2 linked regions of the Endozoicomonas gorgoniicola genome follow. The protein of the gene in region 1 binds, or shares a complex with, the protein of each later gene. Links are inferred from orthologs where the notes say so. Each region holds a gene or a part of one and is shown on either strand. Other genes may lie near its edges. The genes, in order: xseA and NX722_RS25830.

What was found.
Region 2: the proteins of xseA (region 1) and NX722_RS25830 are in contact, whole or in part, in a cryo-EM structure (PDB 8TXR), measured with the Escherichia coli proteins. The link is inferred for Endozoicomonas gorgoniicola from one-to-one orthologs.

The regions. Positions count from the first base shown.
Region 1 is NZ_JAPFCC010000001.1:959,668-970,468, reverse strand. Bases 1,276-4,169 are described here. They hold xseA (exodeoxyribonuclease VII large subunit), read left to right. Parts: upstream 1,276-1,984; coding sequence 1,985-3,355; downstream 3,356-4,169. Other genes in these bases: NX722_RS29065 (hypothetical protein), read left to right, coding at 3,456-4,169; NX722_RS04470 (anaerobic C4-dicarboxylate transporter family protein), read right to left, coding at 1,276-1,812. In the rest of the region: NX722_RS04475 (hypothetical protein), read left to right, coding at 282-473; more of NX722_RS04470, read right to left, coding at 496-1,275; more of NX722_RS29065, read left to right, coding at 4,170-5,294; NX722_RS04450 (IS1380 family transposase), read left to right, coding at 5,754-7,154; NX722_RS04445 (hypothetical protein), read left to right, coding at 7,352-7,963; NX722_RS04440 (ISL3 family transposase), read left to right, coding at 8,003-9,238; ribosome biogenesis GTPase Der, read right to left, coding at 9,444-10,801. UniProt on the Escherichia coli protein: Bidirectionally degrades single-stranded DNA into large acid-insoluble oligonucleotides, which are then degraded further into small acid-soluble oligonucleotides.
Region 2 is NZ_JAPFCC010000001.1:5,722,413-5,739,403, reverse strand. What follows is about bases 5,375-8,126. They hold NX722_RS25830 (exodeoxyribonuclease VII small subunit), read right to left. Parts: upstream 7,007-8,126; coding sequence 6,743-7,006; downstream 5,375-6,742. Other genes in these bases: NX722_RS25820 (alanine/glycine:cation symporter family protein), read right to left, coding at 7,766-8,126; NX722_RS25825 (hypothetical protein), read left to right, coding at 7,115-7,687; ispA ((2E,6E)-farnesyl diphosphate synthase), read right to left, coding at 5,840-6,739; dxs (1-deoxy-D-xylulose-5-phosphate synthase), read right to left, coding at 5,375-5,532. In the rest of the region: galK (galactokinase), read right to left, coding at 40-1,188; NX722_RS25850 (UDP-glucose--hexose-1-phosphate uridylyltransferase), read right to left, coding at 1,229-2,263; UDP-glucose 4-epimerase GalE, read right to left, coding at 2,336-3,352; more of dxs, read right to left, coding at 3,604-5,374; more of NX722_RS25820, read right to left, coding at 8,127-9,232; NX722_RS25815 (alanine/glycine:cation symporter family protein), read right to left, coding at 9,664-11,199; NX722_RS25810 (carbon starvation CstA family protein), read left to right, coding at 11,549-12,979; NX722_RS25805 (methyltransferase domain-containing protein), read left to right, coding at 13,103-14,011; NX722_RS25800 (ATP-binding protein), read right to left, coding at 14,384-15,712; NX722_RS25790 (type II secretion system protein N), read right to left, coding at 16,471-16,991. UniProt on the Escherichia coli protein: Bidirectionally degrades single-stranded DNA into large acid-insoluble oligonucleotides, which are then degraded further into small acid-soluble oligonucleotides.

The sequences.
Region 1 (10,801 bases):
GTAGTCATTCCGGTTTTGCCCTCCGAACGGTTACCCGCCTTCACAGGCCGGAATTTCATCACTACTACAGGATCATCTGCCACCTCACACCACTGTTACCCTTGAGTTTCCTCTTGCGATAACAGCCCCTGAGATTCAGAGATTGATGCCAGGCTTCCCCAGTTACTAAACGGTTCCCTGTCAGAAATGCCACCCTCAAGCACAGAGTTGGGACTGACTGAGTATCGGGCTTTGCGCTATTTCGCACGCTTGCCGCTCCCAACCTGCCGAATCAGGTTCGCTTGCGCTGTGTACCTCTGACTTCCTATGGCTTCCTTCAGACCCAACCGTTGGCCAGTTACGCCCTTGCCATTCAGATTGCCTTCCCCTCAGTCGGGGCGGCTCAGGCTTCTTTCAGCCTGACAGGTTTGCCCGCTTCGCTGGGCAAACAAAAAACCGCAACTTATCAGCTGCGGTTTTTCAGAGTTCTATAACTTCTTTTTTTAGATCAGATGGTTACAGAACAATCCCGGAAATCACAAAACCAGCAGCAACAGAGAAACTAATAGACATCAGCCCCGGCAACATAAAGCTGTGATTAAACACATACTTACCGATCTTAGTGGTACCAGTACTGTCAAAATCGATGGCAGCAATGATCGGACCGTAGTTGGGCACAAAGAAATAACCGTTTACCGCCGGGAACATGGCAATCAAAGCCGGAGCCGGCAGCCCCAGGGCAACACCCAGAGGCATCAGGGCCGTCGTGGTTGCTCCCTGGCTGTTCACCATGACAGACAGTACGAACAGGGCAATCGCAAATGCCCATGGGTACATACTCACCATTTCACCAATACCAGACTTGAGCATGGCATCATGGGCACCAAAGAAAGTATTACCCAGCCAGGCAATACCAAAGATCGCGATGACTGCACGCATACCGGCAATGAACACATCACCACGAGTGACTTCAGCAATGTCAACACGACAAACAGCAACAATAGCAGTACCTGCGCACAGCATGATGATCTCAATAGTATGCGCCATCCCCATTCTTGCACCGGACTCAAAAACAGGTCGCAAAGACGGGAAAGCACCCATCATGACAACCGCTACAGCGGCCAGCAGGAAGAGCCCAACAGACTTTTTAGCCCCCGGCTTCAGTTCGCTGACCAGCTCACCACCTTCCTCTTCCATTTTCGCGCGGAAAGCAGGGTCCTGCATACGTTTCAGGAACTCAGGATCATCCTTCAGCTCTTTACCCAGCTTGTTAGTCACCAGAGACGCAAGGCCCAGACCAATAGCAGTGGAAGGAATGGTAACACTCAGAATGCCAGCCAGAGTAATATCAAAGTCAGCCAGGAAACCCAGCAGCGCAACAGTAGCCGCAGCAATCGGGCTGGCAACAATCCCCACCTGGGAGGCAATCACTGCCATGGACAGAGGACGCTCCGGACGAACCCCGGTACGGCGGGATACTTCAGCGATAACCGGCAACACAGAGTAGGCAACATGGCCAGTACCAGCAAACATAGTGAATACGTAAGTAACAGCCGGTGCCATAAAGGTGATACGCTTGGGGTTCTTGCGCAGAATCTTCTCAGCCAGCTGAACCAGATACTCCAGACCTCCGGCCGCCTGCATACAGGCAGCAGCAGACACCACAGCGACAATCATCAGCATGACATCAATAGGCGGACTGGTTGGCTCCAGACCAAACACAAAGCTCAGAACGGCGAGGCCAACGCCCCCCATCAAGCCAAGACCAACGCCACCAATGCGCGCACCAATCAGGATGCAGGCCAAAACGACCAGAAGCTGTATAAAAAACATACCAACCCTTAACAGGAAATGAAAAAACAGTTAATGTCTGAATTGTAAGCATTACGTATTAATTAACATATTAGTGATAACGCATTAGCGCCACGTAGTTTCCGTTATTTTTCAGCGAGCAAGACGGATTACCGAAACCACTCCCTTAACACCACTCAGCTTGAGTCAGGCAATGCACGGTCAAAACCTATATAACTTCTCTGACGACTCGTTCTCACAATCGTCAACACATCGCCCACTAACTGTCACAGAACTGAACAGCCGTACTCGCCGCATGCTGGAAACGCATTTTGGCAATGTGCGTGTAGAAGGCGAACTTTCGGCACTGGCACGTCCGCGCTCCGGTCACTGGTATTTCACCCTGAAAGACTCCAGTGCGCAGATACGCTGCGCCATGTTCAAAAACCGCAACAACAGCTTGAAATTCACCCCCACCGAAGGCATGCAACTGCTGCTCAGGGGGCGGGTCAGCCTGTATGAGGGTCGCGGCGATTACCAGCTAATCGTAGATCATATGGAGGAAGCCGGAGCCGGAGCGCTGCAGCGGGCTTTTGAAGAGCTGAAGACAAAACTGGCCAGTGAAGGATTATTCAGCGCTGAGCGCAAACGAGATATTCCGACGCTGCCCCAGCATATCGGGGTGGTCACTTCCCCCACCGGAGCGGCCATCAAAGATATTCTCGCCGTACTTAAACGACGCTTCCCTGCTATCAAGGTGACAGTAATACCTGCTGCCGTACAGGGTAAAGAAGCCAGCAGGGATATTGTGAATGCCATCAAACTGGCTAACCGGATGCCCGACCTTGATGTATTAATTGTTGGCCGGGGCGGCGGCTCCCTGGAAGATCTCTGGCCTTTCAATGAAGAGCCCGTTGCAAGGGCAATAGCCAGTAGCGCACTGCCTGTTGTCAGCGCTGTCGGGCATGAAATTGATTTTACTATTGCAGATTTTGTGGCGGACTACAGAGCCCCAACACCTTCTGCGGCTGCCGAAATCCTCAGCCCGGATCGTCAGGAGTGGCTGCACAAACTGAATATGCTGAGCCGCAAACTCAACACTCATATTCAGCACAAACTGCAGACAACCAGCCAGTCACTGGACAATATAAGTCTGCGTCTACGACACCCGGGAGAGCGCTTACGGGAACACAATCAACGACTGGACGACCTTGAAATCCGACTGCAGCAAGCCATGACCATCTCCCTGCAGAACCGGCATTCAAACACTCAACAATTACAGAGCAGGCTGCTACAGCAATCCCCTGCCAGACTGGTTGAAAAAATAAGACATCGAACAGAACACCTGTCTGAAAATCTTCAACACCAGATACAGAAAAAACTGGAACGCCAAAACCACCAGCTGCAACAGCTATCCGGACACCTGAACGTCGTCAGCCCGCTTGCCACACTGTCGAGGGGGTATTCCATTATCCAGAAAGACGATGAAATTATCAGGGACGCCTCCATACTCACCCCCGGCGATCATGTGACCGCACAACTCAGCAAAGGAAAAATTTACTGCACCGTTGACCAGATTGACTAGAATTGTCGCAGAAAACAATAAGGATTGCTTTGCAAACACATGTTGGGAAATATTGCGCCTGTTCAAGGGCGCAATCATTCTAATAAATAAGAGTCAGCATATGGTTAAAAACAAACTAGTTAACTGCGTCAGGTCTCTCACGTTAGCCATTATTTTTTTGAATGCAGCCAAAGGGTACCCTGACGAAACCGAACTTTACTCCTTACAACACCCTGATAGCCATTACTTACAAATACCTCCTCCACTTCCAGGTCCACGCAGCATTCTTCTTTCAGGTTATCAATCACAAGACAGCAACCCATTAGCAGCATTAAATTTAAGCAATATGAATCTGATCCATTTTCAAAGATTTATACAATGGATAGAAGAGTATTTTTCACAGGGCAAATTCAGAGAATATAAAAACAACATCAACACTGCAGCGATATCAGTAGAAAAAAGTAAAATACACTTCAAATCAACACCCTCTAACAGACCAGAACCAGAACCAGAACCAGAACCAGAACCACAATCAGGATCAGATACAGATACAGATACAGAATCAACAGAAGAAACTATCATTGACGGATATGCCATCAAAGATTTCACTACTCTGCAAGAGTTAGAAAATGATTGTCCTGAAAGCATGTTATATGCATACAAAAATGACCGGTTCATCAAACTCATGGAAGAGGTTAAGGAAAAAAATATTGACTGGGACACTATTGAAACAGAAACAATACCTGAAGGATACCCTTACCCGCTAGCCTGGGATATGGTACGACTTTTCAACAGGGCATTTAGTTCAAACGGAAAATTGACCAACCCCGAAAATGACTTTTTTAAAATCATAAAAAATAAAGACCCCGCACTAGACGTAATAATAAAAATCATGATAAACGCAATGTACAAAATAAATGAGACCGATGCTTACATAACTACCGCATGGCTAAAATACATACTCATAGAGCATCAGATTCATTTTGATATTGATAACTGGTTAAGCAGAAGATTCATTCAGGCTGATTATAGTTTTAATATCGCTGACGCCCCCTTGATCATCGGCAATAATTTAACACCGGAGGGAGAAAAATATGTAAAAAAATATAACCTGGACAAAAAAACTGTATTGAAAAGCAGAGCCTTCTCAACAACAAAATACAGTTCTAAATCACTTTGGATTATCTTAATGCACTTTTACAAAAAAATGAGTCTAGTAAATAAAGATAAAGAACTAAGTTTCGAAGACCTTTTTCAGGATGACCCACTATTCACGAACATATTCATTCCAATATTGAATGAGATATTCTCCTGCATCTCCTGCGGCCTTGAAAGCAATGAAAAAGCATTGTTGGCTTTATGGATTGACAATACCTTTTCCGACATTCATTTACAGTTCAACTGGAGAAGGTCTCTTAGAAATCACCCATTCATGCCTGTCCAAACTGAAGAACCCCCTCCCCCAACCCAATCCAGCCAGCCAGTTAGCAGGTCAAAAGGTATCAGCCGCAAACGCCCGGGAAGCACCATAAAAGAACAGGTGATTAAAACACGCAAAAAACGCGAAAGCCACGTCCCGGCTCGCTACAGATCATCAGAAGGTAAAATCACCCCCCGTGAAAATGAACCGCAATCCACAAGGAATCCTGATCCGGATCAGTCCACTCCACCCGGTGCTTTAAATGGGCAGGCAAGTGCAGAGTATCACCGGGTGACAACTGAATCAGCTCCTGCCTCCCTTCAATTTTCAGCGACGCCGCCCCGGTCAGCAACACCACCCATTCATCCCGATCCTGGTCATACCACTCACCTTCCGGCGTCACATGCCCTCTGGAAACAATGCGCTCTATCGTCACCCCCTTGCCTTCAGCCAGAACTTCGATCAATTCCTGTGGTAATGACTGGGGAATATTGTCAAACAGATTCATCACGCTGCCTCCAGATAGAATTTAACCAATGACAACTATTTTTCCAAGGGCATTCTTCGTGCAGAACAACCTTGGTATTAATCAACAGATTATCATTGCTTTAAATGGTTTGTTTGTTTTTTGTTAGGAATACTAACTCAACAGGGTTGAATCTTTTAGAAAACCATTGTCTGAGTTATCAGCAATATAAATAAATGCAAATGCGCCTTTATTAACTGCCACCAAGGCTTATATTGCTGCCGCTTAAGGAAACATCACCAATAGGGATATATATTATGGAAGCAACTTCTTTGAATTTGGAAAAGACTAAAACAGCAGCCAGCTGCACACAAATACAAGCCCCAATAGAGGTTACCCCAGCTCAATTCAATCACCTGAAGTGCAAACCCTTAGCCCGGATATTTCATAAAAAGAGGCAAGTTCCGCCCAATCACTTGATATAATTGGGTCGACCAAAAAAATGCTTCGGAAGAAGCAAACCGGAACTTGCCATGAACAAATTTACACAAGAACAGCTTCGTTTTCACCCCTCCAACGGAAAAACTATCCGGGCAGACTTCAATGGCGGAGAATTATCCTCTGATTTTGGCGCCCTGATGCTACGTGAAACAATGCTTCACAGCGGTATCATATCCAGGCTGACTGACGGCATTGACGATAAACGTCATCAATCCTACATCGACCACACCCTGCAAGAACTCATTGCCCAAAGAGTTTTGCAAATGGCCTGTGGTTATGAAGATGCAAACGACAGCAACCATCTGCGTAAAGACCCAATCTTTAAGCTTGCCAATGGAAGAAACCCACTGGACGATGATAACCATCTGGCTTCCGCTCCAACGTATACAAGGCTTGGTCAGTCCATGACCAAACGGGATATTTATAATATGACCAAAGCACTGGCTGATCACTTCATCAGCAGTTATGAATACCCGCCATTAGCCATCATTATCGACCTGGATCATACGCCTGCTATCACCCATGGCGGCCAGCAGATGAACCTGTTCAACGCCAAATATCAAGACTACTGTTACTTGCCCTTAATGATCTTTGAGGGGCTCAGCGGCAAGCTGATCACTTCGATCCTGCGTCCTGGAAAAACACCCACAGGCCGAGAGAATGCAGCTATTCTCCAGCGCCTCATTAAGCTGATCCGTACAAGATGGCCGAAAACCCATTTACTGGTTCGTGGGGATAGCCACTTTGCCCAACCAGAGTTAATGCAGGTTGTTCAGGATGACCCTCACTCCGACTACGTGCTGGGAAAAGGCGCAGGACACAAGACGGCCTTGCGACCTAAAGCCAAAGAGTTGCTGGATGAAGCGCGGAAAGCTCTCGACGTTAAAACCGGGCTGGCAAAACTGAACAACATGCCAGAGCCTGAGCGACTCAGGCTCTACGGAGAAACGGACTATCAGGCAAAAAGCTGGAAAGGGCTGGACACCCGGATAATCTATAAGGCAGAGGTCAACCAGAAAGGCGACAATCCCCGCTTTATTGTGACTTCGATGATGGAGGCTTCCCCCGAGGAAATATATGAAGACCTTTATTGTCCCAGAGGGCAGGATGAGAACTTCATTAAGCATCTGAAAAGTGATTTGTCCGGTGATCGCTTGTCAGATCAAGGCTTTCTGGCAAATCACCTGAGAATGTTTTACGCCTGCGCTGCTTATGTTCTTCACTATGAGCTGAGAACCAAGGCACTGAAAGGTACGGAGCTGGAAAAGGCACAGCCATCAACCGTGATCACAAAACTTTGTAAGGTCGCGGTTAAAGTGGTTGAGTATAAAGACCGAATCAAACTTCACTTGCCCCGCAGCTGTCCAATAAAAGGGCTTTTGCAGCATATAACCGAAGTCTTTTATTCAATGCCGCTGCCTCGACCGGGATAGTCAGCTTCATAAACTCAATCAGAATAAAATAGCGACCAACAGAAAGAGTGTTGGGGAATTCTGTTGTCCTGAAAAAGCAGGTGCTGATCAAAAAACATCCGAATTAATGGTGAGTTCGGGTTGTAATACCTTTTTCATGGACAGTAGAGCAACAGACCTCCGAAAAAATCAGAATGGGATGTTTTTTCCGGAACTTGTTGCTCATTTATGAAATATTCGGGTTAGGCGACTGCAAATCCTTACAGAAAACCACTCGTGAAGGAAAAATTGAACAGTCCTATTTTTCTGGCTTGGTTTATCGTTGCGACTACAGAAGCATAACAGAACTAAAAGAGGCGGGAGGTTTTCTCCCCAGAAAACAAAGAGAACCAAATGATTCAATCCATATAAAGCAGATCTGTGAATCCATTTTATATGACGAATGGAAATTATGCGTAAGCTCCTGTTATGAACGTGAAACCCTGGTCGCGACCTCAAAAAATATTAACTATATAAATGATCCACTTCTTCAGGAGAAACAAGATTCACCTTCCCGCATGATGGAAATGGGAAGACCAATACCAAACAAATATATGATCGATGCAAAGCTTGCAAAAAATTACGGCCTGGATGCAGATTACACATTGGAAAAACTTTATCCTGGTCAACCGTTTGAGACCTCTTATGAGGTTTGCTTTGAGAATCCACTTCCTTTTGAGACGATAGTTGGTTTTTTCAAAAATGGTGATCACACAAAATTCTATCAAAGCGATGAATACAAGGGCGACTTTAGCTGGAAAAATCGGCTCTTCCTCAATTTGAGTGGGTGATTTATTATATTCTGAAGCACTCAATGCAAGGATGCACCGATGCGTGATAAGCAACTCTATTCTCAAATACTGGGTATTGAGTCTCCTTGGTTCGTTTCTGAAGTTGAATTGTCATTACAGGATCAACAGGTTCGGGTATTCATTGAACACAATGGTAAAAAGGCCTGCAAATGCAGTGTTTGCGATAAGCCCTGCTCTGGCTACGACCACATCACTCAGAAGTGGCGTCATCTGGATACCTGTCAGTTTCAGACTATTCTAGTTGCCAGGGTTCCACGGACCCAGTGCCCTGAGCATAAGGTGTTAGCCATCAATGTGCCCTGGGCTGAATCTGACTCTCGATATACAGCTCTGTTTGAAGCCCTTGTTATTGACTGGCTAAAGGAGGCAACTACGAAGGCAGTTGCACGACAAATGAAGCTTGGTTGGAATGCCATAGACGGTATTCAGCAGCGTGCAGTGAAGAGAGGACTGGCTCGTCGTGATGCTAAGCCACCAAAACGAATCGCTGTTGATGAAACCTCATTTCAAAAGCATCATGAATACGTCACAGTGGTCACTGACCACGACCAAGGCGTTGTTATTCACGTTTCTGATGACCGTAAAAGTGACAGTCTCAACGAGTACTTTGACACACTGCCCTATGACCATAAAGAGGGGATCGAATGCGTGACGATGGACATGTCCAAGGCTTACATCAAGTCAGTCAGTGAGAATGTTCCAGACGCAGATCAGAAGATTGCATTTGATAAGTTTCACGTTGCTCAGTCTCTGGGTAAAGCTGTCAACAAGGTTCGGATAGAAGAGAACAAAGCCCTTGTAAACCAAGGTGTAGAGCTGCTTAAGGGGACTCGCTACGACTGGCTGACTAACCCTGAAAACATGTCTGAAGAGCAGTGGGATAACTTCGAACCACTGAGAAACTCGACACTTAAAACAGCTCGCGCCTGGGCCATCCGGCAAATGGCAATGAGCTTATGGAATTACAAGTCCAGAGCTTGGGCAATCAAGGCCTGGAAGAGGTGGCTATGCTGGGCGCAGAGATGTCGGCTTGAGCCCATAAAAGAAGTTGCCAGAACGGTCAAAGAGCACTTGTGGGGTATCATCAACGCTATTGTCCTTGAGGCTAATAACGGTCGAGCAGAGGGAGTGAACAGCAAGATTCAGAGTTTGAAGAATCGGGCTTGTGGCTTTCGAAACCGTGAAAGATATAAGACAGCGATCTACTTTCATCTTGGAGGCTTGGACTTGTACCCCACTGGCGTACGTCGTTGAAAACTACCCACTTAAAACAGGGAAGAACCGAAAAATCCGGGCTCTGAAGTTATCCAGGAACCTGACCGGAAGTAAACACCCATGCCGTAGCGTGGCAGCAGCAAATCGGTCTGAAAATCAGCCGCCTTTGCTGCTCCCAATTAGTCTTCAGGTCGCTTTATAAAATCTTCAGACAAAAGTTACCCGGGCTTTTTAGGTCAAAGCCTCAGGAAGTCCCTTTTCTGCGAGTTTGCACCTTCTTCTTTTTCTTGTTCAGTTTTTTCTCGCTGACCTCAATCGTACGACGCTTATGGGTCACCTTGCGACCTTCACCCGTATTCTTCCGGTGTTCACGCTTACGGTCTTCATAAGGGTTCTCACTGGTGCGGAACTCAATACGAATCGGCGTTCCCATAATCTTCAGCACTTTGCGGAAAGTATTTTCGAGATAGCGCTTGTAAGAAGCCGGCACTTCTTCCGTCTGGTTACCGTGGATAATAATCGTCGGCGGATTCATCGCGCCCGCATGGCAGTAACGCAACTTGATACGGCGGTTGCGAACCATGGGCGGCTGATGAATTTTCACCGCATCTTCAAGAATGCGAGTCAGCTGATTTGTGGACAGCTTACGTGTGGCACACTCGTACGCTTCATCAATCGACTCATAGAGATGCCCAACATTTGTACCATGCAGTGCGGAAATCATGTGAATCCGGGCGAAGTTGATAAACTCCAGGCGGCGCGACAACTCTTCCTTCACGCGCTTGCGTTCTTCTTCCTTCATGCCGTCCCACTTGTTGACCGCAATCACCACCGCGCGACCAGCATCCAGAATAAAGCCCAGCATGTGCAGATCCTGCTCCACAATACCTTCGCGGGCATCCACCACCAGCACAACCACATTGGCATCTTCGATGGCTTTCAGCGTTTTGACCACCGAGAACTTCTCGGCAATCTCATGTACCTTGCCACGACGACGCACACCGGCCGTATCGATCAGAGTGTATTCCTGTCCAAAACGCTCATAAGGAATGTACACACTGTCACGGGTAGTACCCGCCTGGTCATAAACCACCACACGGTCTTCACCCAGCAGGCGGTTAACGAGGGTCGACTTGCCCACATTCGGGCGACCGACAATACCAATCTTGATACCGCGCGCCTTTACCGTTTCCGTCTCGTATTCTTCATCGAACTCTTCCGGGTTCAGCGCCTTGTTCTCTTCCAGTACGCCATCAATCATGCCCCGCACGCCACGGCCGTGAACGGCAGCAATATGAAATGCTTCACCAAAACCCAGTACAGCAAAGTCTGCTTCCGCCTGATCCGCATCAATACTGTCGGTCTTGTTGAGTACCAGATGATAACGCTTGTTCTGCTTACGCAGATGATCAGCAATCATCTCATCCGCTGCAGTCAGACCCGCACGGGCATCCACAAGGAACAGAACAATATCCGCCTCCTGAATAGCCGCCAGAGACTGCTCTGCCATAACGGAATCAATGCCTTCCTCATCACCACTGATACCACCGGTATCAACAACAATATAGGGACTGGCACCAATTTTACCTTCACCGTATTTAC
Region 2 (16,991 bases), 4.8 Mb from region 1 along the record:
TCAGAACCGGCGTTAATTGTGGGAAGTTGTCAGCTGACCTTACAGTACCGAGGCACCCTGACTGGCTTTGCACACATAAATATCAGCAACCAGCCCGGTTGCGGTTTTATACTGGTTGTCAATCGCCTGCCTGATCGCTTCCACCTTGCTTTCAGGAGCAAGCGCAACAACACAGCCACCAAAACCTCCGCCTGTCATACGAACGCCGCCTTCTGCACCAATAACGTCCTTGACGATATCAACAATGGTGTCAATTTCCGGTACGGTAATTTCAAAGTCATCACGCATGGAGATGTGAGACGCTGCCATTAATTCACCCATACGCTTCAGGTTGCCCTGTGGCATCACTTCAGCGGCTTCCAGAGTTCGTACGTCTTCTGTTACCACATGGCGAGCCCGGCGATAAGCCACTTCATCAAGCTCATCTTTACGGGCTTCCAGCATCTCAACGGTGATATCCCTCAATGCCTTCACGTCAAAGTGTTTAGCCACTGCCTCACATTGCTGACGACGAGTGTTGTATTCTGAATCAACAAGACCGCGCTTTTTATTGGAGTTGATAATCACCACCGCAGCGCCTTGTGGAATGGCAATGGAGCGGGTATCCAGACTGCGGCAGTCCAGCAGCATGGCATGGCCTTCCTCGCCACGGGCTGACACCATCTGATCCATAATGCCGCAGTTAACGCCAACGTACTTGTTTTCAGCCTCCTGACCAATTAAAGCCAGGTCTTTCAGGCTGATATCGTGACCAGACATACGGGTCAGTGCCAGGCCGGTGCAAACCTCCAGACAGGCTGACGACGAGAGACCAGCACCCTGTGGCACATTGCCGATGATAGCCATGTTGGCACCTTTCAGTGTCAGTCCGCGTTCCAGCAGAGCGGTTGCCACACCTCTGACATAGTTGCTCCAGGTAGCATCTTCGCTGGGTTCTACAGGCAGAGCCAGTTCAAACTCGGTGGTTTGTCCATCAAATGCCGCTGCGGTTACAACAACCTTCTGATCATCTCTTGGGGTTGCTGCAATGATCGCCTGGTAGTCGATGGCGCAGGGCAATACAAAACCGTCGTTGTAGTCGGTATGTTCGCCAATCAGGTTAACCCGACCGGGTGCCTGAAAGAATAACTCAGGCTGTTCTCCAAAGGTTTTTTCAAACAGGGCAATCAGTTGTTGTTTCATTTCCATGACTTTTATTTCAATCCAATCGTTTAATCCAATCGTTCTATCAGGCGTTCAGATAGTGTGTTTCGGATAAGTTGCGCAGCCGTTCAGCAGCCTGTTCAGCCGTCAGATCCCGCTGGGACTCTGCCAGCATTTCAAAGCCCACCATAAATTTACGCACAGTGGCTGAGCGCAGCAGTGGCGGATAGAAGTGCGCGTGCAGTTGCCAGTGCTCTCGATTATCGTCGTCTGTAGGCGCACCATGCCAGCCCATGGAGTATGGGAAAGAAGTCTGGAACAGGTTGTCGTATTTGGTCGTCAGGCGTTTGATAATATCTGCCAGTGTCGTACGTTCACTGTCTTTCAAATCCGGCATTCTCAGAATATGCCGCTTAGGCAGTAACAGGGTTTCAAATGGCCAGGCTGCCCAGTACGGAACAACTGCAATCCAGTCATCATTTTCCACCACTGTCCGTTCACCGGACTCTGATTCCTGGCGGGCGTATTCAACCAGCATATTGCTGTGCTTGTCGGTCAGCCATTGCCTCTGGTTGTCGTCTTCCTTACGGGCTTCATTGGGCAGAAAACTGCTGGCCCATACCTGTCCATGGGGGTGTGGATTGGAGCAACCCATTACCGCACCCTTGTTTTCGAACAGCTGCACCCATGGGTATTTACTGCCCAGCTCGGTCACCTGTTCAGACCAGACATCCACCACCTGACGAATGTCTTCGACACTTAACTGTGGCAGAGTTTTACTGTGATCCGGAGAAAAACAGATCACTCTTGCCTCGCCACGGGCTCCGGAAGACCTGAACAGGTCAGAGTCACCGGCAGCGTCTGGCGTATCGGTCAGCAGGGCCGGAAAATCATTGGCAAACACATAAGGCCGGGTGTAGTCCGGGTTGCTGTCACCGGTAATTCGCTCATTGCCCGGACAGAGATAGCAGCTCGGGTCGCGGGTTGGACGATTGTCGGTGGCGGTCTTTTCTACCTGTCCCTGCCATGGTCGTTTAGCACGATGAGGGGAAACCAGAATCCAGTCACCGGTCAGTGGGTTGTAACGGCGATGTGGATGATCGACCGGATTAAATTCCATAGAACTCACTCTTTACTTCCTTTATTCGCAGTAGCTATTTTTTCGCAGTAGCTATTTTTTCGTAGTAGCTATTTATTCGCTGTAGCCTTCCGGGTTTGCGGTTTGCCATTTCCAGGTATCAGCGGTCATTTCGGCAATCGTCCGGGTGGCTGTCCAGCCCAGCTTTTCGTTGGCATACGATGGGTCTGCGAAACATTCCGCTATATCGCCTGGTCGGCGTGCAACGATTTCGTAAGGAATGCTGTGACCACAGGCGACTTCAAAAGCACTCAGCATTTCCAGAACGCTGCTGCCGTTTCCGGTTCCCAGGTTGTAGGTATGAACGCCGGTATCGTTCCAGTGGGTTTTCAGGGCTGCCAGATGTCCCTCGGCCAGATCCACGACATGGATATAGTCACGGATGCCAGTGCCGTCTTCGGTTGGATAGTCACCGCCGTACACATTCAGCTTTTCCCGTTTGCCAACGGCGACCTGGGCAATGAAGGGCATCAGGTTGTTGGGAATGCCGTTAGGGTCTTCGCCAATGATGCCGCTTTCATGAGCGCCGACCGGGTTAAAGTAGCGCAGCAGGCTGAAGTTCCAGCGCTCATCCGAAGCAGACAAATCCTTCAGCATTTCCTCTATAACCAGCTTGGTGCGGCCGTAAGGGTTTGTGGGTGTGCCGGTAGGAAAGTCTTCGCGGACAGGAACGGTTTCAGGATCTCCGTACACGGTGGCTGATGAGCTGAACACAAGGTGACGTACATCGAATTCATTCATGACTTCCAGCAGGCAACGGGTACCATTGACATTGTTGTCGTAGTACTTCATTGGCACCTTTGTTGACTCGCCTACAGCTTTCAAGCCAGCAAAATGGACGACAGCATCAATAGAAAATGCTGAAAAGACTTTTCTCAGTTCTGAAATATTCCGAATGTCAACGTTTCTGAAAGCGACTTCTCGACCGGCAAGATGTGACACCCGTTTCAGGGATTCTTCCTTGGCGTTACATAAATTATCAACGACAACAACATCATAGCCAGCCTTCAGCAGCTCAAGGCATGTATGGCTGCCAATATAACCGGCTCCACCTGTGACCAGAATACTCATCTCATTATTGTCCGTGCCTGTTTAATATTGTGAATATCGTAGCGGAGAGCCGTGTCCGGTAATTTGACTTATATCAATGATGAAAATGTTTTCAAAATTTTCATTTTTTGCAATTCAGGAGACAGGGATGACTGAATTTCAGTTGAGATAGAGAAAAGTGTTTGGGGGATTTATAGGCGGATTTTCTGGTCTGAATGTGAAACCACCGGCTAAAGCTGGTGGTTGTTTCGTTCTGGAAAGCGCACCAGATTCTAAGATCTGGCAACCTGTGCCAGTGCGACAGTCTGACGAACGTCCCTGCTCAGGCGGTCATTAATTGAATTGACGATACCCTGAGGATCAAGCCCACACTCTTCCAGTTGTTGTGCATGGCTGGCAGCCTCAATGTAACGATCAGGAATACCCAGGTTCAGCACCGGTACATTCATCGCCTGTTCATTCAGGTATTCGTTTACCGCAGAACCTGCCCCGCCACTGATGCAGCCTTCTTCAACGGTGACCAGCAGCTCATGGTTTTTCACCAGTTCATTAATCAGCCCGGTGTCCATAGGCTTGATAAAGCGCATATTGGCGACAGTTGCACCTGTTTGCTCGGCGGCTTTAAGCGCGTTGGTCAGAACGGTACCAAACGCGAGAATGGCCACGCGTTTACCCTGACGGCGAATTTCACCCTTACCGATTTCCAGTGGTTCCAGGGCTTTACTGATTACTGCGCCTGGCCCCGTACCACGAGGATAACGAACCGATGCCGGGCCGTTATATTGATGACCAGTGGTGAGCATCCGGCGGGTTTCATCCTCATCACCGGGTGCCATGATCAGCATCTTGGGGATGCAGCGCAGATAGGCAATGTCGTAGCAACCACCATGGGTCGGGCCGTCTTCTCCTACCATGCCAGCGCGGTCAATGGCAAACAGTACATCCAGGTTCTGAACAGCAACATCGTGTACCAGCTGGTCATAACCCCGTTGCAGAAAGGTGGAATAAATAGCCACCACCGGTTTCATGCCTTCACAGGCCATGCCTGCTGCCAGTGTGACAGCGTGTTGCTCGGCAATGGCGACATCAAAGTAACGATCCGGATAGTGTTCGGCAAAGCGGAGCAGGTCCGAGCCTTCGCACATGGCAGGCGTAATGCCAACCAGTTTGTCATCCTGCCCTGCCATATCAAACAGCCACTGCCCGAATACATTGGCGTACTTGGGCTTTTTCGGAACAGCGGGTTTTGGAGAGAGGGCTTGCTGCTTCTGAGGTTCCAGCTTGGTAATGGCGTGGTAGCCAATGGGGTCCTGTTCTGCCGGGTTAAACCCTTTACCCTTGCGTGTTACTACATGCAGAAATTGCGGACCTTCCAGATCTCTCAGGTTTTCCAGCGTATGCAGCAGCATGGGCAGGTCATGGCCATCGATAGGGCCAAAATAGTTAAAGCCCATTTCCTCGAAGAGCGTGCCGGGAATGATCATTCCTTTAACGTGTTCTTCGGTACGGCGGGCCAGTTCCCAGGCATGGGGGATGGAGTTCAGTACCTTTTTGCTGCCTTCACGGATATGGTGATAGGTTTTGCTGGACAGTATCTTGGTCAGATAATTGGACAACCCACCCACGCTGTGTGAGATGGACATATCGTTGTCGTTCAGTATCACCAGTACATTGGCCTTCTCGTCAGCAGCATGGTTCATGGCTTCATACGCCATACCGGCTGTCATCGAACCGTCACCAATAACCGCTACAGTACGACGATGATCCCCCTTGAGCTTGGCAGCAATCGCCATGCCCAGGGCTGCACTGATGGAGGTACTGGAATGTCCAACACCGAAGGTATCGTAAGGGCTTTCACTGCGTTTGGGAAAGGCGGCCAGGCCGTCTTTCTGGCGCAGGGTATCCATGCGCCCTTTACGACCGGTAAGGATTTTGTGGGGGTAAGTCTGATGACCTACATCCCAGACCAGACGGTCTTCCGGTGTGTTGAACAGGTAATGCAGAGCTACAGTCAGCTCCACAACACCGAGGCCTGCACCAAAGTGTCCTCCGGTCTGACCGACCGAGTAGAGCAGGAACTCACGCAGTTCCCGGGTCAGCGCAGGCAGGTCGGACACATTCAGAGCGCGAAGTTGCTCGGGCGTGTCGATGTTGTCCAGTAAGGGCGTTTCGGGCCTGGTCTTGGGTATTTCGTGAAACATGTTGTCGTTTGCGATTCGGGCTTCTTCGGACTTCTTCTGCCTAACAGGGGGTGGCTGCCAGTTGAACATCAGTCAGTTTTTTCCTGAGTTCATTCTGGCTTAGATACCCCTTCTATGTATCCACCATACGCCTGTAGGTAGGGTTTGGGGAAGAGCTGGTATGAATAAACTTCCTGCTCAGGAAATTGAAAAAATCGGTTGAATCCGATTTTTATAGCTCATTACTGTCGATTGTACCTGAACCTTTGTCGATAAGGCACTCTCAGATCAGGAGCAGAAATCTGCTACATCGGTTTGGGTTCATGCACTAATGAGAGCGGTGGATAATATACTCCGCCAACTGACGAAGCACCAAAGCCCGTTCGTCGAAGTCTTTGATGGCATCAATGGCGCTGTCATACAGTGACCGGGCATAAGCCTGAGCTTCTTCAAGTCCCATGAGGGAAACGTAAGTGGGCTTGTCGAGTGCCAGGTCTGCACCCTGTTGTTTTCCCAGGGTTCTGGTATCAGCAATAACATCCAGAATGTCGTCCTGTACCTGAAAAGCCAGGCCAATGGCTTTGGCGTAGTGATCCAGTTGTTCCAGCTGGTCCACAGGTGTAAAGCGATGGCTCAGGGCGCCCATTTGCACGCTGGCGCGAATCAGGGCGCCGGTTTTGTGGTTGTGCATGTGCTGCAGCTGATCGGCAGTCAGAGGTTTGCCAACAGAGTGAAGGTCTTTCGACTGGCCACCCGCCATGCCCGCGTAGCCAGAGGCTTCTGCCAGACAGCGCAGTTGTTTCAGCCTGGATTCGGCCGAATAGTCGTCTTCCGGTATCAGAAGAGGGTTGCACAGGGTTTCAAACGCCAGGGTCTGCAGAGCATCACCGGCAAGAATCGCAGTGGCTTCATCAAAGGCTTTATGGCAGGTGGGTTTGCCACGGCGCAGGTCATCGTCGTCCATGGCGGGCAGGTCATCGTGAACCAGTGAATAAGCATGAATCAATTCAACCGCACAGGCGGGCGCGTCGGCAGACGAGTGATCGCCCCCCACTGCCCGGTTGGCTGCATAGACTAACACCGGACGAATCCGCTTGCCGCCATTGAAGACCGAGTAGGCCATGGCTTCAACCAGTTGCAGGCTGATATCACTGCTGGCAGGAATGACCTGTCGCAGTTTGTCATCGACCCGCTGCTGGCAGCGAGCCATGTAATCCTTAAGCGTCATGGCTTATTTCTCTTCCCCCTGTCCTACCCCTCCTTCAAGAGGTTCGAAAGGACGGGTTTCCAGTTGACCGTTATTGTCCAGCAGTTGTTGAACCGTCTGTTCTGCCTCGGTTAAAGCCTGCTGGCATTCTCTGGTAAGCCTGACGCCTTTTTCAAAAGCTTTGAGTGACTGTTCCAGTGTCAGGTCTCCGGACTCCATCTGTTGAACCAAAGATTCCAGCTCACTGAGCGATTTTTCGAAGGCAAAGCCCTGGTTTTTTTCTGGCATGCTGAGAGCCTGTTCGTCGTTCCGGCAGTCAACCGGATGACAACAGTTGTCACCCGGTTGGTCGATAACTTTTCCGTATTCTTGCAAAAACGGGAGTTTGCATCAGTTATGGATAATGTAAATCGTGCAGAAGCATACCACAAATCAAGGCTTGGGCGGATTCTGTTAAAACGGGGTTATGTTTCGGAGGCGCAGCTGAAAAAGGCTACTGAACTGCAGAAACAGACCGGGCAGCGGCTGGGAGAGGTATTGCTTGAGATGAAGGATATTTCCCTTTTTCAGTTACGCAGGGCGCTTTCCAACCAGACCCGGATTCGTTTTGCGTCGTCTCTGGCTATTGCCCTGCTGCAACCGTTGCAGTCACTGGCCGGGCTACAGGGTGAAGATGATTCGGATGAAGCGATACAAGGGACGGATCAGCTTACCCGGCTTATCGCACCTCTGATTAACTCACTGACGACGGCCGATGGTTTTCAGGCGCTGGAGTACGATCCGTATGATGCAAGGGCTGAGATTCGTGCAGATGGCTCGATTCGGCTGAGGATACCCTGTTCACTGGGCGAGCTAAGATTTGAGCATCTGCGCATCCGGGCTTCGGTCACCCAGGAGTACGAAGAGCTGACGATTGCGGATGTGGATCTCAGTAAAGCGAAGTTCTCGGTCAGAGCTGTACGAAAGTAGTCGCTTTTTAAAAGGCAAAAGAAAAGGGTGCAATGGCACCCTTTTCTTTTTTCAAACGTCACGAATTAAACGATTCTGTCAGTCAGTGATGAAAGCAGGTTTTACGTCAATTGCTTCAGAGTCAGTTGTAGAACCGTTGTTATGTTCCTGCCAGACATCCTTATCCATGGTTTTATCCAGGAACGGGAACTTGCGGCGGTTGAAAACCGGAGTCATACCGTTGTCCAGCTGTTCGTCGTAGTCTTTCAGAACCTGGATCACGATACTGGACAGAACGCAGATAGCGACCATGTTGATCAGTGCCATAACACCCATGGCGACGTCAGCGAAGTTCCACACGGTGGGCAGACTGCTGACAGAACCCCATATTACCATAGCCAGCACCGCAACGCGGTAAGCGATCAGGATACCTTTGTTGTCGTTGATGAAGCGCAGGTTGGATTCGCCGTAGTAGTAGTTAGCAATGATAGACGTGAAGGCAAACAGCAGGATAGCCAGTGCTACCAGATGGCCACCCCAGGAACCCACCTGAGAAGACAGGGCTGCCTGAGTCAGTTCGATACCGGTCAGTCCGCTGTCCAGCATTCCGGACATCAGGATGATAGCAGCGGTTGCAGTACATACGACGATGGTATCGACGAATACACCCAGCATGCCCATCAGACCCTGGTTAACCGGGTGCGTCGAATGCGCGGCAGCAGCAGCGTTTGGAGAACTACCCATACCCGCTTCGTTGGAGAACAGGCCGCGTTTGATACCGTTCACCACTGCTGCACCAATGGCACCACCGGTCGCGGAGGTAAAGTCAAAAGCACTGGAGAAAATCAGCTTGAATACACTTGGCAGTTCAGTGACGTTCATCAGAACAACAATCAGGGCAATGGCAAGATAACTCAGGGCCATCACAGGAACGATCATTTCGGCTACTTTTGAGATAGAACGAATACCACCGAAGATGATCAGTGCGCTGACAACAGCCAGAGCAATACCAATCAGACTTGGCTCAATGCCGTAACTGCTGAATGCTGCAGCGATGGAGTTAGACTGAACACTGTTGAATGCAAAGCCGAACGCAATGATCAGGGAAATGGAGAAAGTGACACCCAGCCAGCGCTGGCCCAGGGCTTTTTCAATGTAATAAGCCGGGCCGCCACGATAGGTGCCGTCGCCATTGTTAGTTTTGTAAATCTGTGCCAGAACGTTTTCTGCCAGACTGGTTGCCATGCCCAGCAGCGCAATGAACCACATCCAGAATACTGCACCTGCGCCACCGAGATAGATTGCTACGGCTACACCGGCCATGTTACCGGTACCGATACGGGCTGCGAGACTGGTACAGAAAGCCTGGAAAGGAGAGATCTGGGATTTGTTAGCGGTGGTTCGGCTCCCCATCATGGTTTTGATGGCAAGGCCAAAGCGACGGAACTGAACAAATCGGGTGCGAACAGTGAAGAAAATACCACCACCCACCAGCAGGTAGATCAGCACGCTGCCGTAAAGCAAGTTATTCAGCGAATCGATGATTGGTGCAATAAATTCGTTCATAAGGTTCTCGGAGTTATTAATAACCTCAGAGTTTTATTTCAAATAGCTTTTTAAAACATTAGGGAATAACCGCGAGCATCTTAGTGAAGATACTTACCGGGTGGTCGCATGGATTTTTATTAATGAAAACGGGGTATGCTGCAGGTAATGCGGTTTGAACAGCAAAAAATATTTATACGTCAATTGTTGCCTGTATCGGTATATATGCCTAGAGATGTAAGTAATGCAGGCGGGGTAGACAAGGTGTGTATATTAACTGTACAGAGCAATAAATTATGCTTTTGAGTAATTTCTGGTTAAAAAAACTGCATTTAGTGACTGAGCCACAATAAACCATTGAGAATAAAAAAAATACAGATGGAAACCATTACTGTGGCACCTTGTTAACATGTGTCGCAGGAATGGTTTTTATTTGTTGTCTTGTCAATTATTCAGGAACGGTCAGGAAGCTGGTTTGTGTCATCGGCAGCTTTGGGTAAAGCTGTTTCGGGTGGAGTCGCTTCGGATGACGTGCTGTCGCTTCCTTCGTCCAGGTCATCTGGCTCATCAGAGCCGGAAGTCCAGACATCGCTATCTATTGTCTGATTCAGGAAGGGAAAGTGCTTACGATTAAAAACCGGTGTTTTTCCTGCCTGTAACTGCTGGTCGTAATCTTTCAGCACTTGCAGTGCGGGACCTGACAGTAAAACAATAACCACCAGATTAATTAATGCCATAAGCCCCATGGAAAGGTCTGCCAGAATCCATACAGATTCCAGACTGCTGACAGCGCCCAGATAAACCAGTGTTACTACAGCCAGGCGGTATAAAAATAACAGTTTCCGGTTGTTCTTCATGAACAGCAGGTTGGATTCACCGTAGTAATAATTGGCGACAACCGATGTAAAACCAAACAGAATAACAGCACCGGTAATAAACCATGCACCCCAGGGGCCGACGATACTGCCCAGTGAAGCCTGAGTGAGTTGAATACCATTCAGAGTATTGCCTGTTTCCAGTTGTCCCGATAACAATACGATGGCAGCTGTTGCAGTGCAGATGACAATGGTGTCGATAAACACGCTGGTCATGGAAATAATACCCTGAGCTGCCGGGTGATGTGGCCAGGGTGTTGCTGTTGCAGCAGCGTTTGGGCCGCTGCCCATACCTGCTTCGTTGGAGAACAGCCCCCGCTTTACCCCCTGCATAACGGCCTGGGCAACGGAGTAGCCAATCCCCCCACCAACAGCCTGCTCAAGACCAAAGGCATGGCTGATAATCAGGGAAAGCACGGCAGGGATATCTTCCAGACGCATCAGGACGACGACCATTGCGATCAGGAAATAACCCAGTGCCATAAATGGCACCACTATCTCGGCAAATCGGGTGATGGTATGAATGCCCCTGAAGATAATCAGGCAGGTTATCAAGGCAAAAAACAGCCCGATGTACTCGATGCTGATATCGGTGTAAACAGAAACGGATGCAGCCACCGAGTTTGCATGCACCATATTAAAGACAAAGCCAAAAGTAATCAGTAGCAGGGATGAAAACAGCATACCCAGCCAGCGCAGCCCCAGAGCCTTTTGGATGTAGTAGGCGGGACCACCACGGAAAGTACCATCATTGTTATTGGTCTTATAAAGCTGGGCGAGCGTATTTTCTATATAGCTGGAAGACATGCCCAGCAGAGCCACCACCCACATCCAGAAAACAGCACCCGGCCCCCCGATATAAATAGCAATAGCCACCCCGGCAAGATTACCGGTACCTACGTGAGCTGCAAGGCTCGTACATAATGCCTGAAAGGAGGAAACTTCGTTTTTTTCGGTCCGCCTGGAAGCAAACATGATTTTCCAGGCGTGAATGAAGTAGCGAATCTGAACAAAGCGGCTACGCAGTGTAAAATAGACACCTGCACCCAGTAGCAGATAGATAAGAAGGTAGCCCCAGAGTACTGATGTGATGGCATCAATCATACCGCTCATGAATGTATCCCGATATTTCAACACCCGAGAAGCTTAGCAGATAGAATTTGACCGATTGTTCCAGTGAGTTGAAAAGCTACGCGGATTAATAGCAAACGATTATTAATTGTCTATTTCTAGTTCCTAATTTTTATCAGACCTCACCGTTTAAACGACTATTTTTACACGACAAACTATTAATACGCATGCTGATTGAGACCATGCTTTCGTTATTAGCCTGAGATTACTGGAAGCCATTTCATCCAGAATCCGGAGCTGAAGGCATTGGTATCTTTGAAGACCGTGGCGAGTGGAAGTGCCGGAATCAGAGAACCCGAGCCTCCATTTATGTATTCCGGAGGTTCTGGTTATGATGAGTTTTTTCTGTGCCTTACTGGCATTGTTAACGGGTTATTTATTGTATGGGGCGGTGGTGGAAAAAGCGTTTGGTGCCGACTCTACCCGCACAACACCGGCTTACAAGCTAACAGACGGTGTTGACTTTGTTCCTTTAAGCTGGCCAAAAATCTTTCTGATTCAGTTTCTTAATATTGCCGGGCTTGGTCCAATATTTGGTGCCATTCTGGGAGCGCTGTACGGTCCGGCAGCGTTTATCTGGATTGTCTTTGGCTGCATTTTTGCCGGTGCGGTTCACGACTATTTCTCTGGCATGATGTCGCTTCGTCATGAAGGCAAAAGCATTCCGGAAGTCGTAGGCATTTATCTTGGCTCACACGTCCGGCAGTTTATGAGGGTTATGTCCATTATATTGCTGCTGCTGGTCGGAGTGGTCTTTATGGTGGGGCCTGCGTCACTGCTGAGTAATCTGGGCTTTGGAGGTGTGTTCGCTGACAAGTCATTCTGGCTGGCGGTCATTATTGGTTACTATTTCGTTGCCACCATTTTGCCGGTCGATAAGCTGATTGCCAGAATCTACCCACTGTTTGCACTGGCGTTGTTATTTATGGCGGTGGGGATTGCTGTCATGCTGGTCATCAATGACCTGCCGGTACCGGAGGTCGGAGCAGTTTCCAACCATCCTGCCGGTTTGCCGGTATGGCCGATGCTGTGTATCACCATAGCTTGCGGGGCCATCAGTGGTTTTCATGCGACCCAGTCACCTTTAATGGCACGGTGTATTCCCAATGAAACTATTGGTCGGCGAGTGTTTTATGGTGCAATGGTTGCTGAAGGCATCGTGACGCTGATATGGGCAGCTGCGGCCATGGCATTTTTCCCGAACGGCATTGAAGGGCTGTCAGAAGTGTTGGATAAAGGCGGCCCGTCACTGGTGGTCAATGAAGTGGCAATTGGATTGATGGGAAGCCTTGGTGGCATGCTGGCTATCCTCGGAGTTATTGCCTGTCCGATTACCTCAGGCGATACGGCGTTCAGAAGCCTGAGGCTGATTTTTGCTGATATGCTGAACATATGCCAAATTCATATCTTTCACCGACTGGTTCTCGCAGTTCCGGTTTTTTTGGCGGGTTACCTGCTGACGCTGGTCGACTTTTCAATTATCTGGCGCTACTTCGCCTTTTCCAACCAGGCACTGGCTACCGTTGTTTTATGGACAGCAGCCGTTTATATGGTCACTCAGGACAGAAACTTCTGGATTCCTCTGGCTCCGGCTGTGTTTATGACTGGAGTGTGTTCAACCTATATTCTGATGGCGCCTGAAGGCCTTGCGTTGTCCTCATCAGTTGCCTGGCCTGCTGGTGTACTGGTTGCCCTGACTGCTGGTCTGCTGTTTATTCTTAAGGTCTCTGGAAAGCGTCAGCAAAGGGAAGAAATGGTTTAGTGTCATGATAATGCGCTGGAATTCGCCTGTTGATCTCTCTATGATTTAGTCGTGAATGGTCGTGCGAATACTGCTTTGTTCGTCGCTGTCATGTATAAATCAAGGAAATAATAATTTCATCTTATGGCGATACTTTCGTTTTTTCTGGGTATTGGTATCACCTGGCTGGTGATGTCCGGTTTATTGTCCCAGATTATCATGCTGCTGGTTCGTATCTGGATTCCTTCTTCTCGCTCTGAAAAGGGAGTCATTGATGATCAGTGGCTTCTCAACAGTGGTGTTTCCACGTCTTCCCGCTGGCGTCTGCTGGGATACTGGCACGACACTTCCAGTTATCGCCAGGCCTGTTCAGAACTGGCAGGTTTACTGGCTGATAAAGCCTGCCTGTCGAATCAGGACAAAGTTCTGGATATGGGCTTTACCAGTTATGACCAGTTACTGGTCTGGCTCGACTACTATCAGGTCGAAGCGCTCACAGCGGCTACAGAATCAGAGCAAATTCTTGTCGACGCACATGACTACTGTGGTCACTTCAGCCAGTTACATCTGGAGCGTGGCAGTGTCCCGGTTATGCAGCGCCTTGAAGATGGATGCTTCGATAAGGTTCTGGCACTGGACTGCGCTTACCACATGAAAAGCAAGAAAGCGTTTTTTCAACAGGCTCGACGGGTGCTGCGCCAGGGTGGTTCAGTGACGTTAACCGATATGATGCTGGCCCGGCCTTTTAAAGACCGCTTTGAACAGCGGCTGGTGACCCTGATGGCAAGAACCTGTGGTATCCCTGTAACAGGGTTGTATGTGAAACAGGTTTATGAATCCATGCTGAACACTTGTGGCTTTGAAGATGTTCAGATGACTGACATCAGTGAAGATGTCCTTTCGGGCTTCTGCTTCTGGTTTTCCCAGCATTACGGACACTTGTCTTCGGTAACCCGTTCAAAGGTCTGGATTCGTCTTCGTCTTCTGGTCTGGTTTATTCGCTGGATGCAGCATCGGGGATTGCTTCGTTACCATCTGGTTTCGGCGAGATAACAAGCTGTTCATAACTTTCTCTTCCAAGGTTATTCACAGCTTCTGTGGATAACCTTGTGGTCATTTTTGGGATAGTCCTGCAGATCCCACTCCATCTAGTACTATTGTTTTATTGGTTAAAAAATGAGCAGTGATGCTTTGGGCTGTAGTCTTGCTGATTAACATGTTGATAAATAAGTAATTATTTAAATCAATTAAATGCTGTTCGCCCGGGATATAACAAGAACCTTGTGGAGTTTATTGAACTGTTTTTTAATCTTTACAGTCATTTTTGGTGTCTTTATCCCTGTGGAAAAATTAACACACCGATGGGTATGCTGGCCTGATGCAGTTGTAGATTTAGGAGCGCTGCCTGGCAGCCCGGTAGAACAATCACAAACTCATTAAGCGGGCTGCGTAGTATAAAGGCCAGACTATATCGGTCTTTTCTGCCTCACTGCTGCCCACAGTGCCTGCCAGTTTTACTGTCCGCCCGGGATTGTATCGTTCTTTGTACGAACGCAAGCTTTTGGCCTGTGTCCGGCGGCCTGATTTCACTTCAACAGGAACGATTTCACCCGAAGGTGTTTTAAACAAAAATTCGATTCCTGCCTGCCTGAACTCCCAGGAGTAAGTGGGGTAGTACCCTGTAGCTCTTAATTCATTTTGAACAAAGTTTTCGGCAAGGTAGCCTTTGCATTCAAAATTTTGCTGACGGTGTTCCTGATAGCTGATATCCAGCATATACCCTAGCAAACCGATATCAGACAAAAAAAGTTTGAAGAAATTTTCTTTACGGTAGGCCGCCAGTGGTGACTGGGGTTCGCATTGAATGGGATAGCAGCGTGATATCAGTTTGGTTTTTTCCAGCCATTCTATCGGGCCGCTCAGATCAAGATAGCTTCGCTTTTTCTCGATAACGTCGTTAAACCGGTAACGTTTAACAGAGGTGTCGATATTTTTGGATAGTTGCAGTGGGACATTGCGAAAAACTCTTTCAATGTGCTGAGCATTGGTTTTACCACTGTATTTACCAAAGTCCCTCAAGTAGCCGGCGATAAGTTCTCCATGAATACTGCGGACGGTTGCGCAGCGTTCATTAATTCCTGATGCCTGGTCAGGCGCGCCCTGTTTCCTAAACCATGCTGCGACTGCTTCCGGCATTCCTCCAACAAAGTGGTAGTCGAGTAACAGGTTCCACAATTTGTTATGGGCGGCCTGAAGCTGCCTGCCTTCCCGAAAAAGCTGAAGAATTTTTGGGCTATCAGATGCCATAAGAAATTCTTCAAATGTCATGGGGAACAGCTCCAGAATTTCCACCTTGCCCACCGGAAAAGAGTCCAGTAGTCCGATATTGGAACCAGAAGCGCAGAGGTATAGATCAGGCCGTTGTTCTGCAAAAAATTTAAGTGACCTCAAAGCTCTGGGGGATTCGCCTATCTCATCAAAAAAGATAAGGTCGGTACTGGCGTCAATATCTACCCCTAGTTCGAGTTCGATATTCAGGAGGATATCTGCCGGAATCAGGCTGTCTACAAACAGCTGTGACAGTTTTGGATTGGCCAGAAAGTCCAGTTTCAGCACCCGGTTAAACTGCTGCCTGCCAAACTCATATTCTATCAGGAAGGACTTACCAACCTGGCGAGCACCGTCAACTAAGAGAGGTTTTCGTTCTGACTTCTGCTTCCAGTTAGTCAGATGTTCTGTCAGCAATCTTTCCATAAATGCCTATACTAGTGCAGCTAAGCGCTAAAAACCATGCACGCAAAACCTTCGTCATCCCCGCGAAGGCGGGGATCCACTACCGTGGTACTCTCTCCTTTACAAGAGCCGCCTACGCGGGAATGACGGCTGTATGGATATAAACGCTTGCCAGCACTAGTGACTTGCAATTATTATAGGACTTTTTCTTATTTTCATACTTTATCATACGACTTTATAGAAGATGTCGTATTTTTTTTTATACGTTAATGTTGAGGCTATCTTTTTCACGCACAAAAAAAGAGGGTTGAATCTCTTCAACCCTCTTTGATCGTATTGGTGGAGGCGGCGGGATTTGAACCCGCGTCCGCCGATTCGCGGCCTTTGGCTCTACATGCTTAGATCCACCTTTAAATTTAACTCCGTAACGACCCAGTGGTCGGGGTTTTACAAAGCGATTCTCACTGGTTTTAGCCCGTCAGCCAGAGAACTGCTGAACGTGGCGAGTCCGCTTACGGTGACAGTCTGAAAAACCGGCCAGCGAACGAACCGGACAGACTGGAAGTCTCGTAGTGTTTAGTTACGATTAAGCAGCAAAGGCGAACTTAGGTTCGCTAGCTGCGACTTCGAACTTGTCGCTATTGGCAACTAGTTAGGTTGTAGTGTTTTGATTAACGAGAACCACTACGTCCTCGGCATGCACCTCAGGGTTTGATACCGTCGTCGAATCCGAATCGCCCCCGTCCCCTATTTATAGAGCAGACAGAGGCGAATCGCAATCAGAGTCTGCCAGAAAAACGCAGAGAGTAAGCATTATCGCCTTCAGGCTGACCCAGAAAAGCCAGTCCCTGTTTCATCTGGTCTGGCAGCTCTTCACCCGGCGTCAGGGTGGCAGCCAGGTTAAAACTCATATTCGGGCGCAGGGTAAACTGCCCTTCTGTGGCGATATCGCTGGAAGACTGATTAACCGAAGCGGTCAGAGTACCGGCTTCACAGCTCAGGCGTGCGCCAGCATCACCAAGACGAACACCGCCAAACGGGCTGTTCAGCCTGCTGCGCTGCAAAGCGACCAGACCATTCAGGTTCTGGCAACCCTCTTCGGTAAAGCTCATTGCCTGAACGTCCAGATTGATGTTGCCCAGTACGTCCACAGCCACAAAATCAGGCATGGGGAACCGGGACTGCAACCATTGCGCGCTCACGTCAACCGTGGTGTCAGTCAGGCTGACTTCAGAGGTGGTCGCCCGAACCGTGGCTTCTGCTGACACCGGTGATTGCAAATCTCCCACCGTGATGTCAG